Regions from separate parts of the Paraburkholderia sp. RL17-381-BIF-C genome, predicted to be linked through region 1. Evidence: riboswitches for the same ligand, from Rfam matches in the RefSeq annotation. Region 1 holds a riboswitch; the other holds the start of a gene.
The links. A riboswitch is a leader RNA that binds a small molecule or an ion and turns the genes downstream of it on or off. The one in region 1 is predicted to bind glycine.

Region 1 (7,897 bases):
CGAGAAGAAGAAGGCGATGACGCAACTCAGCCCGAAGGGCGAATGTATGCTCTCCGGGCTGCTCTACGCAAAATATTAATCCAGCGTGGACGTCGACCATCGGTGCAGTGAAGTACGCATCGCGACGCGGCTGGTGTGTGCATGCCGCGGCGGCTGGTGTGAATGCCCGCCGCGGACAGAAGTTGACTGCACGCCTGCCACATGCGGGCACGACTATCCGTGTTCCCGTGCGAGGCGGCCATCACGTCATCGCGCTACCTGCAAGGAAAAGCGGAGACTCACGTGTGGCTGCCTGGCGCAGCGTTCATGCAGCGTACAGAGGTGTGGTGCGCGAGCGCTGGCTCGCCACGCGGGGCGGCTCGCCGCGCCGGAGTGCGAAAGGCACCTTTGGAGGCGGCGTTCGCGCCGCCCCCCTCAGCAGGGGCGACCATTTGCCCTGCGAAGACAATCTGCATGAGCAGATTTGTGCACGTTCAAACTAACGGTGCTGATCCGTTGCTTGAGTATGTCCCAGATGCCCCGCAGGCCATCTCCGCCTTAAGCCCGCGGACAACAGGTTCCGTCAATCAAGACCCCATGCCGATCGCGTGAGCAACGCCTTCCGCAGTCGCTGCTGACAATGTCCAGCCAAGGTGACCGTGTCCAGTGTTATAGAAGACGCCCGGTCGCTTCCCCCGTCCGACACGTGGCAACATGCTTGGTAACATCGGACGTAAGCCAGCCCAATGGATGACGCGCGCGGTCGATACATTCGGGAAATGACGCCGTACCCAGTTAATCAGCGGTTCGACGCGATCGGAGCGGATGTCGCGGTTAAAACCGTTAAACTCGGCAGTGCCCGCAACTCGGAAACGATCCAGGCCAAGGCGACTTGTGATGATCTTGGCGCGATCGTCGAGTAGGCTGACCCACGGTGCGCTATTCCGACTTATTTCGTCATCAAGGTTCACCGTGATGGAATAGCCCTTCACCGGATATACGTTGACGTGATCGCCGACCATCGATGCGAATTGTCTGCTGCCGACGCCCGCACATACAACTACGTTATCAAACAACTCATGGCCGCTTGGGACCCACTGAACCAATCGACCGGACTGGGGCGTCGTAGCGGAACTCGACGCCTTGGCGCTCGCACGCTGCCGACAAGCCGCGCGTGAATTTGTGGATATCACCTGTCGAATCGGACTCCGTGAAGAATCCCCCGTAGAAGTCACCGTTGAGTGCGGGTTCGATCACACGGATTTCGTCTGGCGTGACCGGGCGGCGATCAAGGCCGCCCGCGCGCAGCAGTTCATTTATCCGCGTCGCAGCATTGTGCTCACCACGAGTTGCGTAGAAATGGAGGATGCCGCGCGTCTCGTGATCGAATGCGATGCCTTCCCTGTCGGCGATGCCGAACAGGTGTTCGCGCGCGGCGATTGCGAGACGCACCGTCTCGATCGTATTCGCACGGTAATTCGGGATCTGCCGGAGAAACTCTCCGATCCAACTGTACTTGTGCCAGCTCGGGCGTGGATTGAGCAACAACGGTGCGTCACGCGTAAACATCCAGCGCAGACCCTTTAATACTGTCGCATGGTTGTTCCAGACTTCCGCATTGCTAACTGATAGCTGCCCCCCATTCGCAAAGGACGTCTCCATTGCCGCATAGCGATGTCGCTCGAATACGGTGACAAGGTGCCCGCGTTGTGCGAGCGCGTAGGCGGTCGTGACGCCGGTAGTGCCGGCACCGATAATGGCGATTCGTGACATGTTCAGATCCAGTTTTTTATTGAGCACCGCCGGCTGTTGTGCATCGAACCGGCACCGATGCCCCATCTGTCCCTGTTACCTGAGAGTTTCGCCCGCTGCGCCGGTAAATATCGGAACAAAACCGGACTCCCCTTCGGTGGGCGCATTGCGCCGCTCTCCAGATGTTCCTTTTGCGCGGTCCTTTTGCCTGAGAGTTTCCGGGGCGGTTGCTCCGTCGGCGTCGTCGCGAAAGACGATCTCTCCCGTGCTGAACGAATTGAACAGCGCGACCGTACATCACCAATTCCTCTTCGACAAGCATGTCTCATCGAATAGCGGGCGCGGCCCTATGGAAATTGAAAAACTTGTTGCAATCGACAGTTGACAGCGCTTTTCTCAAGCGTATATTTGTACCTGTATGACAACAATTTTGTACCAGTACAAAGGAGATGTAAATTGAGTATTCCTCTGGAGCAACATCTGAAGATTGGCGGGATCATCTTCCCGGGCATGGATCAATGCGATTTCACCGGCCCATTTGAAGCGCTGGCACGCACGCCAAACTCGTCATTCATGACGCTGTGGAAAAACAAGGAGCCAGTCCGCGATCTCATGGGCTTGCGTCTGCTGGCCGATACGACGTTTGAGGAGGCGCCACAACTCGACGTTCTGCTCGTACCCGGTGGATACGGCCAGGAAGAGCTGATGAAGGACGAGGAGGTGCTTGGATTTATTCGCCGACAGGCCGAACATGCCCGGTACGTATATTCCGTCTGCACCGGGGCACTGCTTTGTGGCGCTGCGGGGCTGCTTGAAGGACGTCGTGCGACGACGCACTGGACCGCGATGGGTGTGCTGCCATACTTCGGTGCAACGCCTAGCGATGAGCGTGTTGTCATCGACGGGAAGTTCGTGAGTGCCGGCGGTGTTACGTCGGGAATCGACGGCTCGCTCATTGTTGTTTCACTGCTGCGAGGCGAGACAGTTGCGCAGGAGTTGCAGCTCTACATGGCTTACGATCCGAAACCGCCGTTCCAGGCGGGATCTCCGGCGTCTGCGCCGCCGGCAGTGCTGAAAACAGTAACTGAGCGCGCCCGCGCCATTACTGAAAAGCGTCTAGCCAGTGCTGCAGCTTATCAAGCGGCGCGGCAACCCACTGCTTGATGCATCACCGAGGGCGGTCGCACGTTGGGACCGTTGTTGCTCCGACTGTGCACCGCCGTCATTATCGAATTCCTGACTTTAACGGAGCAGGATATGAGATTGAAAGCAACAGCTTTCCAAACGGCGGCGTCATTCCTGATACGTTCCCCTTCACTACATCCCATCCTCACGAGTGTATGAATCTCGGTGACATTCGTAACCCGAGTCTCGCATGGTCCGGGGTGCCTGGCGGCACGCGATCCTTCGCCATCGTCTGTCACGACCGGGATGTCCCGAGTCGGGCGGCTGACGTCAATCAAGAGGGGGCGAGGCGGATGCATCCCTTCCCCGCGTCCATTTCTATCACTGGCTCCAGATCGATATCGACGCATTTGTTCGAGAGATAAGGAAGGTTCGACGCGGCAAAGGAATCACGCCACGTAGAAAGTCGGGCCCTCATGCTCCAGACGGTCCCGCCACCGTATCAACGACGATACAACGTGGTTCAGCGGGGATGTCGAAATGTCGGCTCGCTATTACGGCCGCGACGGACCATGTGTGCCATGGAATGACGCATTGCTACACCGGTACGTACTCGAAATCTATGCACTTGATCTCTATCGTCTCGACGCGAATACATCTTCGAGCGGACCGCGGTCGTTGGGGGCATTCAAGACCACGTGATTGATTCTGCGTCCATCATCGGTACATCCGTCGCTTGCGCGGTACTGCCGTTCTTACAGTTTTCCTCCGGGCGCGGCCCGCTCGCCACCATGCATCCAGACATCCTGGGTGGGTTAATACCAATATTTTTCCATTTGACCAATCAAAACGATGAGCCTACATTTATTGGTACATAAATATTATTGTACTAGTACATAACTTGATGAAGTTCGCTCAATGGAGGAGAGGAATGTGCAACTCAACGAACCAACCTGAAGTTATTCTTGCGGCCACCGTCTGGCCCAATGCGACAGCTGACTCGTTTGCGGCGTGTGTGGCGACTAAGAATCGTCTGCGCATCGGGCTTACCGTACTGTTTTTTGCTTATTACCTGGCGCTACAAGTTTGTGCCGGCTGGTTTCGTTCCGTACTAGCCACGCCAGTCATCAGCGTAGTCAACCTCGGGATGGTGTTCACTTTGTCTCAGTATCTTTTCGGCGCTGTGGTCGCCATTTACTACGCTCGCCGCATGCGCGTCATTGATGAACGAATCGCTACGGTGCTGACCGCAGGAGCAACGGAATGAAACACCTCGAGCATCGAGCCTCCGTCATGCAGTTGCAGCATTGCGCCGTGTTGCCGGTCATCGTTTCAACGGTCATGTTGTGTTTTCCGAGCTTTGCATCCGCTGCGGGTGTCGTGCCGGAATCGTCGCGCCCCAATGCGTTTGCTGCGTTTGCCGTTGTCATCGCACTCACGTTGGTAATCACATGGATTAATTCGAGGCGAGGCAGTAGCGCTAGCGAGTTCTACACAGCGGGCGGTGGTATCTCTGGACCGAAAAACGGCCTTGCGATTGCCGGCGACTATCTTTCCGCCGCAGCCTTTCTCGGCGTATCGGGCCTCGTTGGGCTCTACGGTTTCGACGGCATAATCTACCTAGTTGGCTTTTTCACCGCATTCATCCCTGTCCTCCTGCTGGTCGCGGAACCGTGTCGAAACCTTGGACGTTTTACCTTCGGCGACGTCCTCTCCTACCGCCACGATTTCCGGATATCAAAATCACTGGCAGCCCTTTCGAGCGTCATCGTAGCGATCTCTTACATGGTGCCGCAGATTGTGGGCGGCGCCGTGTTGCTCTACGCATTGCTCGGCATTCCGTATCAGATCTCTGTGATCGTCGTTGGCGCGCTTATGCTCGTCTATGTCACATTCGGTGGAATGCGGGCGACCACCTGGGTGCAGATCATCAAGGCGGTCTTGCTGTTGAGTATGTGCAGCCTACTTACCATACTCGCACTTGCACCATTCGGTTTCAGCGTCACGGCGTTACTGGAAGCGCTCTCTCATCGCCCTGAATTGCGCGAATGGATACTGACAATTGGATCGCCGCCAGTTGAGTCCAAAGCGCTGATCACGCAATCGTTCTTCGAGCCGGGGCTATATCTGAAGGATCCGGTTGAACTGTTGTCCTTGGGTCTCGCTCTCGTCCTGGGTACCGCCGCGATGCCGCACATCATGATGCGCTTTTTTTCAGTAAAAAACGCTCAGACCGCCCGGCGCTCGGTGCTGTGGGGCATGCTGTGGATCGGGGGCTGCCATCTTCTGATCATCGTCATCGGCTTCGCGGCGGCTTACTACGTCGGTTCTGCGAAGATCGCGGCTGCCGACAAGGGAGGCAATCTTGCAGCCTTGCTGCTTGCGCAGCATCTCGGGGGCGGAAGCGCATCCCTCTGGGGCAACGTACTGGTCGGCATCGTCGCGGCGATTGCGTTCGCGACCATCGTCGCAGTAGTCGCCGGTCTGACGCTCGCCGCCGCATCATCGCTGGCGCACGACGTGTACGTAGGTGCAATCAGGGGTGGAATAGCTTCGGATAACGAACAATTGATGGCGGGCAAAGTGGCGTCGATATTTGTCGCAATTGTCGCGACGAGTGCGGCCTTGCTTGCCAAGGGCCAGAATGTTGCCCATCTGGTGGGGCTGGCTTACGCCGTAGCAGCGTCCGCCAATCTTCCCGCGCTGCTCGCGACGCTCTACTGGAAGCGCTGCAACACACGCGGCGTAATCTTTGGCGTGATAGGAGGCGTAGTGGCGACGATTCTGTTCGTGCTGGTTTCGCCCAACATGCAGTATCCATTGACTACACGAGCGCAAGCGACACAGGCGCTGGCGAGCGCGAACGCGCGCCTCGCGCAACTGGACTCCATGGATGTCTCGACTGCAGCAGGCCGAAATGATGTTGCCAGACAACGTGGGCCAGCGCTTGCTGATCGCGCAACCGCACAGTCGACGCTTGACTCTCTTGGCTCACGTACGACCAGCATTGTCGGACTGGAGAAGCCGCTGATACCTTTGCGTAATCCGGCGATCGTATCAGTTCCGCTCGGTTTCCTGCTGTTGGTGATCGGCTCGTTGTTTGGTCACCGCCGCGAAACAGATGCGGCGTGGCAGGCGCTCATCTTTCGCCGGGACAGCGGTATTGGAGTGGCGAAAGCCATGGATCACTAAGGGGCAGGGCGCTCCCGGATTTGTACCCGCAGACGCCCTTGTATCAGGCAATCAAGGTTGTTGACGCGTCCTTGTGTGCCTTCGCTAGCGCGTCAGCGAACCCCAAGATCGTCGAGGTTGTCATCCGGGCGGCCGTCACGCGAATCCCGCTCGGTTCTCCAAAACAGAAGTCACGCCCGGAACGCACAAGCCAGCCCGCTTCGAAGAGCCTCGGCGTGACTTCGTGTTCATTGGAAACCGGGATCCATACGTTCAGCCCGGCTCCGGTACGCACGTCGAAGCCACGCTTTTTAAGTGCCGTGGTCAGCAAATGATGACGCTCGCGGTAGGCGTCTCCTGCAGCGGCGATCTTGCGCTGCACGGAAGATGTCCCGAGCAGTTCCCGCACGAGGCGTTGTAGCAGGTTGCTAACCCATCCCATTCCGAGGCCCTGTCTTTGTTCGAGTTGATGAATCGTCTGCGCGTCGCCCGTCGAATAGGCAACGCGAAAGTCCGGGCCAAGCGCTTTGGAGAGGGAGCGGATAGTGAGCCACCTTCGAGCACCCATATGCCAAGGGTTATACCCCGCAAGTCGCAACACGTTCGTATGATCGTCATCTATGAACAGCACGTCGCCGCCATCTCCGATCAACTTTTTCAGATCGGCGGCACGCGAGCGCGAGGTCACGATACCGGATGGATTGTGGCTGCGGCTCGTGACAATTACCGCCTTTGCGCCGGCCTTGATCGCTTTGCGGAGACTGGTCGGCGTCACCCCGTCGTCGTCGATGTCAAGCGAGATAGGCTCAAGTTGCATCGCACGCACCAGGCCGTGCACACTCATGTACCCAGGGTCCTCAACTGCAACGGAGTCACCTGGATGCAGCCTCGCCACGGTGAGCGCTCGCTCGATCGCATCAAGCGCGCCAACGGAAACGAAAATGCCGCTGCGCGCATCGATCCTGTCGTCGACAAACTGGGCGTGCGCCCATTCAACGAAGCCAACGTCGTTGCGTTGCTCGCCATACAGATGATGCGCAACGCTGATACGGCCCAGCGCGTCACGGATCTCGCCTTCATCCGGCAGGAACAACGGATCCGGATTTCCGTCCCGCACCGCCATTGTCTGCATCGCGCCGGCGTCTATCTCGCGCGAAGCCGCAAGCAATGCATGCCGTGCGACTGCCGATCCCTTGCGCCCCTCCGCCGATATGAGCCCACTTTCTCGAAGCTGCCGGTAAGCAGCCGCCACAGTGTTCTTATTGATGCCGAGATCGTCAGCAAGGGCTCGCACCGTCGGAAGCGTGTCTCCCGGTTTGAGACGTTCTTCGATGATCGCGCGCTCTATCCTGCGCCGAATGGCATCGGTCTTGCCTTCCGATACGGCGATCCTTTCGAGGTCAATGGCGAAGTCAAGCACGGAATCCTCTCTGGTAATGACATGGTGACGCAGACGCGCAAAGCCGACGGCAAGGGCCTGTCGACAAACGATTTCATACATAGTCTATCCGATGCTGGGACAAAAAGGGCGACCAGCCTTGACGTAGAACGTCTCGCATCCATCGGCCCGTCCAATATCTCAAGTTGAGAGTGAAGCATGAAAATTGATACCTTTGACCCGATCCGCCTGACTCAGCTGATGGTACAGGCGCAAACAGTCAATCCTCCGGGCGACGAACTGGAACTCGCGCGTTCTCTTCAGTTGCTGCTGGATTCACTTGGGTTACGAACGATTCTCCACCAATTCGAGCCCGGGCGAGCCAACCTGATCGCTTACGATTCCGCAGAGTCCGGTCCGCGACTCTGTTTCACTGGACATCTCGACACGGTACCGTTCGGCGCTGCCTCTTGGAGCGGCAGTCCGACAAGC
Region 2 (7,897 bases), on a different contig from region 1:
TGCCTTCTTCGACACCAACCAGAAACACGTGCGGATACTCCAGGCCCTTCGACGCATGCACCGTTGAGAGCCGCACCGCGTCGGGATCTTCCTCGCGGCCTTCGAGCATCGACATGAGCGCGACGGTCTGGATCAGACCGAGCAGATTCTTGCCAGTGTCGCCGAGACCGTCGGCGGTGTCGTAGCCGGTGGCTTCGTCGGCCGCGGCGCCCGTCGGCTCAGCCTTGGTGCCTTTGCGCTTCAGCCACTCCATGAACTCAAGCACGTTCTGCCACTTGGACTGCGCCTGACGTTCGTCGAACGCGTCGTACAGATAGGCTTCGTAGTGGATGGCGTCCATCAGTTCGTCGAGCAGCGTGCCGGCGGCGTCTTTCTCGGCGCGGTCGGTGAGGCGCTGCATGAAGTCGCAGAACACGCGCATCGGTTCGATCTGCCGCGGCGACAGACGCGCCTCGATGCCGCCCATGTACACCGCTTCGAACAGCGACACCTTGGCCTGTCCTGCGAACGAGCCGAGCGCCTCGAGCGTGGTATTGCCGACGCCGCGGCGCGGCGTGGTGATCGCGCGGATGAACGCCGGGTCGTCGTTCGCGTTGGCGATCAGACGCAGATAGGCGCAGATGTCCTTGATCTCGGCCTTGTCGAAGAACGATTGGCCGCCGGACAGCACATACGGAATCCGCTCACGCCGCAACACCTGTTCGAAGATGCGCGCCTGGAAATTGCCGCGATACAGGATCGCGTAGTCGCGGAAATTCGCGCGCCGCTCGAACTTGTGCGCCGACAAACGGAACACCACGGACTCGGCCTCGTGTTCTTCGTCGTTGCACGGCGTGACGGTGATCGTGTCGCCCATGCCGTGTTCGGACCACAGCTTCTTTTCGAACAGCTTTGGATTGTTCGCGATCACGTTGTTCGCGGCCGTCAGAATCCGCACCGTCGAGCGGTAGTTCTGCTCCAGCTTGATCAGATGCAGCTTCGGAAAATCCTTGCTCAGCTGCCCGAGATTTTCGAGCGTCGCGCCGCGCCAGCCGTAAATGGCCTGATCGTCGTCGCCGACCGCCGTGAACGCCGCGCGCTTGCCGGCCAGCAGTTTCACCAGTTCATACTGACAGGCGTTGGTGTCCTGATACTCGTCGATCAGCAGATAGCGCAGCTTGTTCTGCCAGCGGTCGCGCACCTGTTCGTTCTTCTCGAACAGTTCGGCGGGCAGGCGGATCAGATCGTCGAAATCCACCGCCTGATAGGCATGCAGCGTCGCCACGTAATTGCGATAGACGATCGCGGCCTGATGCTCGTCCTCGTTCGCGGCAATGGCGATCGCCTGCTCGGGCATGATCATGCCGTTCTTCCACAGCGAGATGATCGACTGGATCTTGCGGATGAAACCCTTGTCCGTCGAGCCGACCTGTTCCTGGATCATGCCGAAGCAGTCGTCCGAATCCATGATCGAGAACTGCGGCTTCAGGCCGACGTGTTCCGCTTCCTGCCGCAGAATCTGCACACCGAGCGAGTGGAAGGTGCAGACCGTCAACTGGTTGACGGGCACTTTGCGGCCTTCCTTGCCGGGCGTGGTGAGCGTCTTGCCCTCGAGCAGCTTGCCCACGCGCTCGCGCATTTCCAGCGCGGCCTTGTTCGTAAACGTGACGGCGGCGATATGGCGCGGCTCGAAGCCCTTGGCCTCGATCAGATGCGCGATTTTCTGCGTGATCACGCGCGTCTTGCCGCTGCCTGCGCCGGCGAGCACGAGACACGGACCGTCGAGATAACGGACCGCTTCATTTTGAGCGGGGTTCAGGCCTGCGGACATCGTCTGTGGATGGGTGATGCGGTTAAAGCGGCGGTTGAGGGCGCGGTGGCGAAACGCCGGCCGAAGGCCCGGGGGCATGCTGCGCGGCGCCGTGCCGGAACAGGCGCCCCGCACGGTGCGGAGGGTGTTCTGGCCCGCTTCGCAAACGCGCAAGAGGAGCGATGTTAACACGGATGTACGCAACCGATGCCCGCGCCCCATGACGGCCGCCAGTACCACCACGACGCTGACGATCCACCTTCAGGACATGCCACAATTGCGGTGGTGCGCGCCGCCGCCACGGTGGCAAAGCGGCGCGCCGTTTTTGCAGGAAGACACGCATGTCCGCATCGCTGAAGATTGGATTGATGGGTTACGGTTTCGCCGGCGCGACCTTTCACGCGCCGGTAATCGCGCACTGCGGCCGCGCGAGCGTTGCGGCCATCGCCACGAGCCAGCCCGAGCGCGCGCTCGCCGACTATCCGCACACGAAGGTGGTGGCCGACCTCGACGCGCTGCTCGCGCTCGACGACATCGACTGCGTCGTGATCGCCACGCCGAACGACACGCACTTCGAGCTGGCGCGGCGCACGCTGGAAGCGGGCAAACACGTGGTGGTCGACAAGCCGGTCACGCTGAATGCCGCCGACGCCCGCACGCTGGCCAACATCGCACTCGCCCGCTGCAAGCTCTTCATGCCGTTTCACAACCGTCGCTGGGACGGTGATTTTCTGACCGTGCGCGACCTGCTCGCGAGCGGCGAATTGGGACGGATCACGCAATACGAATCGCATTTCGACCGTTTCCGGCCGGAGGTGCGACAGCGTTGGCGTGAAGAAGCGTCGCGAGGCGGCGGTCTGCTGCTGGACCTGGGGCCGCATCTGGTCGACCAGGCGTTGGCCCTGTTCGGCACGCCGCAGAGCGTGTCGGCCACCGTGCGCACGCATCGCGACAATGCCAGCGCACCGGACTACGTGCATATCCAGCTCGGCTACAGTGAGTTCGAAGTGGTGTTGCACGCCAGCGCGTTGACCGCGCTGGTCGCGCCGCGCTTCTCGATCCACGGCACGCGCGGCAGCTATGTGAAAACCGGGCTCGACACGCAGGAAGATCAATTGAAAGCCGGCCTGCGGCCCGGCGACGAAGGCTTCGGCGCGGGCAATGCGGCCGGGTTGCTGCGCGTACTGGAAGGCGATCAGGAAGTCGAGCGCGAGCTGCCGACGCGTAATGGAGATTACGTTGGCTTCTATATCGCCGTGGCCGACGCCATCCAGAACGGCGTGAAGTTCCCGGTCAGCGCTCAGGACGCTGTGGACGTAATGACAATTATCGAACTCGCCGCCCGTAGCTCGGAAGAAGGCGTCCGGCTGCCGTTCGAGCGCGTTCGCTGAACTGTTTGCCCGCGCGTCGAAACGCCTTGTGTACCTAAAATGGCACTTGCCGCCTCCCGCGCGGGCCACGATCCTGACAGGCCCGAAAGGAACATAACGTTACAAATAAGAACGCGCCGCCGGTCAGCGCGCTCCGGCAGTCAGCCGTTGCTACCCAAGTAGCAAGACAAAACGACTATGACTTCCGGAGAGTTCATGCCCCGTACTATCCGCGCGCTCGCCGCGTGCGCCCTGCTCAGTTCGCTCGCCGCCTGTGTGGTGACGCCTCAACCCGCGCCGGCACCGCGCCCCAACCCGCAGCAGATCGCGGATCAGCGCCTGCGCCAGGTCGACGGCCGCATCGAGAATCTCAGCCGCCGTATCGACAATCGCGTGAATCAGGGCTATTACCCGCCTCCGCAAGGCGGCGCGCTGCACCATCGTCTCGATGTGATCCGTCAGGAAGCGCATGACATGGCCGCGCAACACGGCGGTGGCCTGTCCAGCGACGAACAGCGCGTGCTGAATCAGGAACTGGACAACGCGGCACACGCCATCGGCGAATAATCGCGCGCTCAGGCGCCGAAGCAGTGCAAGCGCGGGCATCGCGTCCCGCGCTTTTTTGGCGAGGGCAAGACGCCGCGTCAACCGCCGTGCCGCTCGCGGGCCTAGATTTGACAAGCCCCCGGCCCTCGCGTACATTCGCCGCACGCGTCGGGAGAGCGCGCTGGCCGCAGGAAACCGCAGGCCGCGCCGCCGAAGGGGCACACCCGCAAACTCTCAGGCAAAAGGACCGACCGCGTCGAAGAACCCGCGTTGAATCAAGCTCGACGCACCGGTTTTTCGCACTCTGGAGAGCGGCAGTAGCCGTCTGCGTCGTTATAAATCGAGCGGATCTGGCAGGCTGCCCACCGAAGGGGCGCGCGTTTCACCGTGACGAATTCACATTCTCACGGCAACGCAATCTCTCAGGTATCGAGGACAGAGGGGCCATGCAACGCATCGCTCGCAGCTAAAAGGCCGCGAGGCGTAGCGCCGCATGGCCTTTTTTGTTTCGCGAGATGCCCGAGGCCCCATGACCGAACTCAAACACACCCCGCTCAACGCCACCCATCGTGCGCTCAATGCCCGCATGGTCGATTTTGGCGGCTGGGACATGCCCGTCAACTACGGCTCGCAGATCGACGAACACCGCGCCGTGCGCACCGACGCCGGCATGTTCGACGTCTCGCACATGTGCGTCGTCGATTTCACCGGCGAGCGCGTGCGCGCCTTCTTCGAATATGCGCTGGCCAATAACGTCGCCAAGCTGCAAACGCCCGGCCGCGCGCTGTACTCCTGTCTGCTGAACCCGAACGGCGGCGTGATCGACGACCTGATCGTCTATTACTTCGGCGAAGATCACTTCCGCGTGGTCGTTAACGCCGGCACCGCCGATAAAGACATCGCCTGGTTCGGCCAGCTCAACGCCGAAGGCAGCTTCGGCCTGACCATCACGCCGCGCCGCGACTACGCGATCGTCGCCGTGCAAGGCCCGAATGCTCGCGAAAAAGTCTGGCAAACCGTGCCGGCCGCGCGCGCCGCCACCGAAGCGCTGAAGCCGTTCAACGCCGCCCGCATCGAAGACACGCCGTTCGGCGAATTGACCGTAGCCCGTACGGGCTATACCGGCGAAGACGGCTTCGAAATCATCGTCCCCGCAGATCACGTCGAAGCGCTGTGGAACGCGCTGCAGGCGCAAGGCGTGCGCCCGGCCGGACTCGGTGCGCGCGACACACTGCGCCTCGAAGCCGGCATGAACCTGTACGGCCAGGACATGGACGACAACGTCTCGCCGCTCGACGCCGGCCTCGCCTGGACGGTCGACCTCACCTCGCCGCGCGACTTCGTCGGCAAGGGCAAGCTGGAAGCGGACGGATCGCAGGCCGCGTTCGTCGGCCTGATCCTGCTGAAGGACAACGGCAAGGCAGCAGGCGTGCTGCGTGCTCATCAGAAAGTCGTCACGCCGCAAGGCGAAGGCGAAATCACCAGCGGCACGTTTTCCCCGACCATGCAGGAATCGATCGCCTTTGCGCGCGTGCCGAAAGGCGTGCAGCCGGGCGACACCGTTCACGTTCAAATTCGTGACAAGAACGTTCCCGCAAGCGTGGTAAAACTGCCGTTCGTGCGCAACGGCAAAGTGCTCGCGGTTTAAGCAAGCCGGCGCGTGCGCAAACCTTCACAAGAAAACGCCGGGCCGCCCCAAGTTTTCTTGTTCCCCTCGGGGGAACCTGGCGCGAAGCGACAGGTTTGGGGGCCCTTTAAGTCATTACCGAATCACACCGCATAGGAGCATCCGATGAGCATCCCGGCCGATCTGAAATACACCGAATCGCACGAGTGGGTCCGCACCGAAGCGGACGGCACGCTGACGGTCGGCATCACCGACCACGCGCAGGAAGCGCTCGGCGATATCGTCTTCTTCGAAGTCCAGGAACTGGGCAAAACCGTGACCGCTGGCGACACCGTCGCCGTGATCGAATCGGTGAAAGCCGCTTCCGATATCTACGCGCCGGTCTCGGGCGAAATCATCGAAGCGAACACGGCCGTGGCCGACACCCCGGATTCGGTCAACACCGCGCCGTACGAAAGCTGGCTCTTCAAGATCAAGCCGGCCGCGGACGCCACGCAAGACCGTCTGATCGACGCCGACGCGTACAGCAAGTCGATCGGCGCCTGATTCACCTTTACGTTTAACCCGATTGGTGCGGCGCGTCCCTCGCGCAGAGATAGCCGCACCGCCAGGAACACCCATGAAGCTCGAACACCCGGATCGTCTGATGAACCGCACTCCTCTCTCGCTCGCCGCGCTCGAAGTGCATGACGCCTTCGCCGAACGGCACATCGGCCCGGATGCGGCCGACCAGCACGCGATGCTCGAAGCCCTCGGCTTCGCGTCGCGCGCCGCGCTGATCGACGCCGTCATTCCGAAGACGATCCGCCGCACCGAAACGCTGCCGCTCGGCCCCTTCGCGCAACCGAAAAGCGAAGCCGAAGCGCTCGCCGCGCTGCGTGAACTCGCGGACAAGAACCAGGTGTTCCGCTCGTATATCGGGCAGGGCTATTACAACGCGCACACGCCGACGGTGATCCTGCGTAACGTGCTGGAAAATCCGGCGTGGTACACCGCGTACACGCCGTATCAGCCGGAAATCTCGCAAGGCCGTCTGGAAGCGCTGCTGAACTTCCAGCAGATGATCGTTGACTTGACGGGTCTGGCGATCTCGAATGCGTCGTTGCTCGACGAAGCAACCGCCGCCGCTGAAGCGATGACGCTGCTGCAGCGCATCGGCAAGCCGAAGTCGAACGTGTTCTTCGTGGCCGACGACGTGCTGCCGCAAACCATCGAAGTGGTGAAGACGCGCGCCACGCCGGTCGGCATCGAAGTGAAAGTGGGCCCGGCTGCGGAAGCGGCGAACGCGAATGCGTTCGGCGTGCTGCTGCAATACCCGGGCGTGAACGGCGACGTGCGCGACTATCGCGCGCTCGCCGAAGCGATCCATGCAGCGGGCGGCCACGTGGTGGTCGCCGCCGACCTGCTCGCGCTGACCGTGCTCACGCCGCCGGGCGAATGGGGCGCGGACGTGGCCGTGGGCAATACGCAGCGCTTTGGCGTGCCGGTCGGCTTCGGCGGCCCGCATGCGGCTTACCTCGCTGTGCGCGACGAATTCAAGCGTCAGATGCCGGGCCGCCTCGTCGGCGTGACCGTCGACGCACAAGGCAACCCCGCGCTGCGTCTCGCGCTGCAAACGCGCGAACAACATATCCGTCGCGAGAAGGCCACCTCGAACGTGTGTACCGCGCAAGCGCTGCTCGCGATCATGGCCAGCATGTACGCCGTCTATCACGGCCCGCACGGCCTGAAGACGATCGCGCTGCGCGTGAACCGGATCGCCGCGTTGCTGGCCGAAGGCGCGAAGCAACTCGGCTATACGCTCGTCAACGAAACCTTCTTCGACACGCTCACCTTCGAAACCGGCGCACGCACGCAAGCGCTGCATGACGCAGCGATTGCGAAGCGCATCAACCTGCGCCGCGTGAGCGATACGCAAGTCGGCCTGTCGATCGACGAAACCACCTCGCGCCGCGATCTGGCCGATCTGCTCGAAGTGTTCGCGCAAGCCGCGGGCGCGAAAGACATTCCGCAAGTCGACACGCTCGACGCAAAACTGGCCGCATCGAACACCGCATCCGTGCCGGCCGCGCTCGAACGCACCAGCGCGTACCTCACGCACCACGTGTTCAACCGTCATCATTCGGAAACGGAAATGCTGCGCTATCTGCGCAGCCTGTCCGACAAGGACCTTGCGCTCGATCGCTCGATGATCCCGCTCGGTTCGTGCACGATGAAGCTGAACGCGACTTCGGAAATGCTGCCGGTCACGTGGCCGGAATTCGGCCAGATCCATCCGTTCGCACCGGCGGAGCAAACCGTCGGCTACCGCGAAATGATCGATCAGCTCGAAGAAATGCTGGTCGCCGCCACCGGATACGCCGCCGTGTCGCTGCAGCCGAACGCCGGCTCGCAAGGTGAGTACGCGGGCCTCCTGATCATCCACGCCTACCACGCCTCGCGCGGCGAAGCCCATCGCAATGTCTGCCTGATTCCCGCTTCGGCGCACGGCACCAACCCGGCGTCGGCACAGATGGCAGGCATGCAGGTAGTCGTGGTTGCCTGCGACGCGCAAGGCAACGTCGA

Region 2: another riboswitch for glycine. It lies ahead of gcvT (glycine cleavage system aminomethyltransferase GcvT); the one in region 1 lies ahead of P0D70_RS31560 (D-amino acid dehydrogenase).

Annotation. Positions count from the first base shown of each region.
Region 1 covers NZ_JARESX010000083.1:15,763-23,659, reverse strand. Annotated here, with positions in the region: gene P0D70_RS31565 (hypothetical protein) at 1-79, shown strand, start outside; partial or broken gene P0D70_RS31560 (D-amino acid dehydrogenase) at 567-1,752, opposite strand; glycine riboswitch at 1,918-2,007, opposite strand; gene P0D70_RS31555 (DJ-1/PfpI family protein) at 2,188-2,895, shown strand; gene P0D70_RS31550 (YbhB/YbcL family Raf kinase inhibitor-like protein) at 2,895-3,281, shown strand; gene P0D70_RS31545 (DUF485 domain-containing protein) at 3,788-4,123, shown strand; gene P0D70_RS31540 (sodium:solute symporter family transporter) at 4,120-6,048, shown strand; gene P0D70_RS31535 (aminotransferase class I/II-fold pyridoxal phosphate-dependent enzyme) at 6,092-7,528, opposite strand; gene P0D70_RS31530 (M20 family metallopeptidase) at 7,625-7,897, shown strand, end outside.
Region 2 covers NZ_JARESX010000001.1:232,119-240,015, forward strand. Annotated here, with positions in the region: gene P0D70_RS01100 (UvrD-helicase domain-containing protein) at 1-1,810, opposite strand, end outside; gene P0D70_RS01105 (oxidoreductase) at 2,131-3,180, shown strand; gene P0D70_RS01110 (YdgH/BhsA/McbA family protein) at 3,376-3,726, shown strand; glycine riboswitch at 3,874-3,956, shown strand; glycine riboswitch at 4,000-4,154, shown strand; gene gcvT (glycine cleavage system aminomethyltransferase GcvT) at 4,235-5,353, shown strand; gene gcvH (glycine cleavage system protein GcvH) at 5,498-5,878, shown strand; gene gcvP (aminomethyl-transferring glycine dehydrogenase) at 5,952-7,897, shown strand, end outside.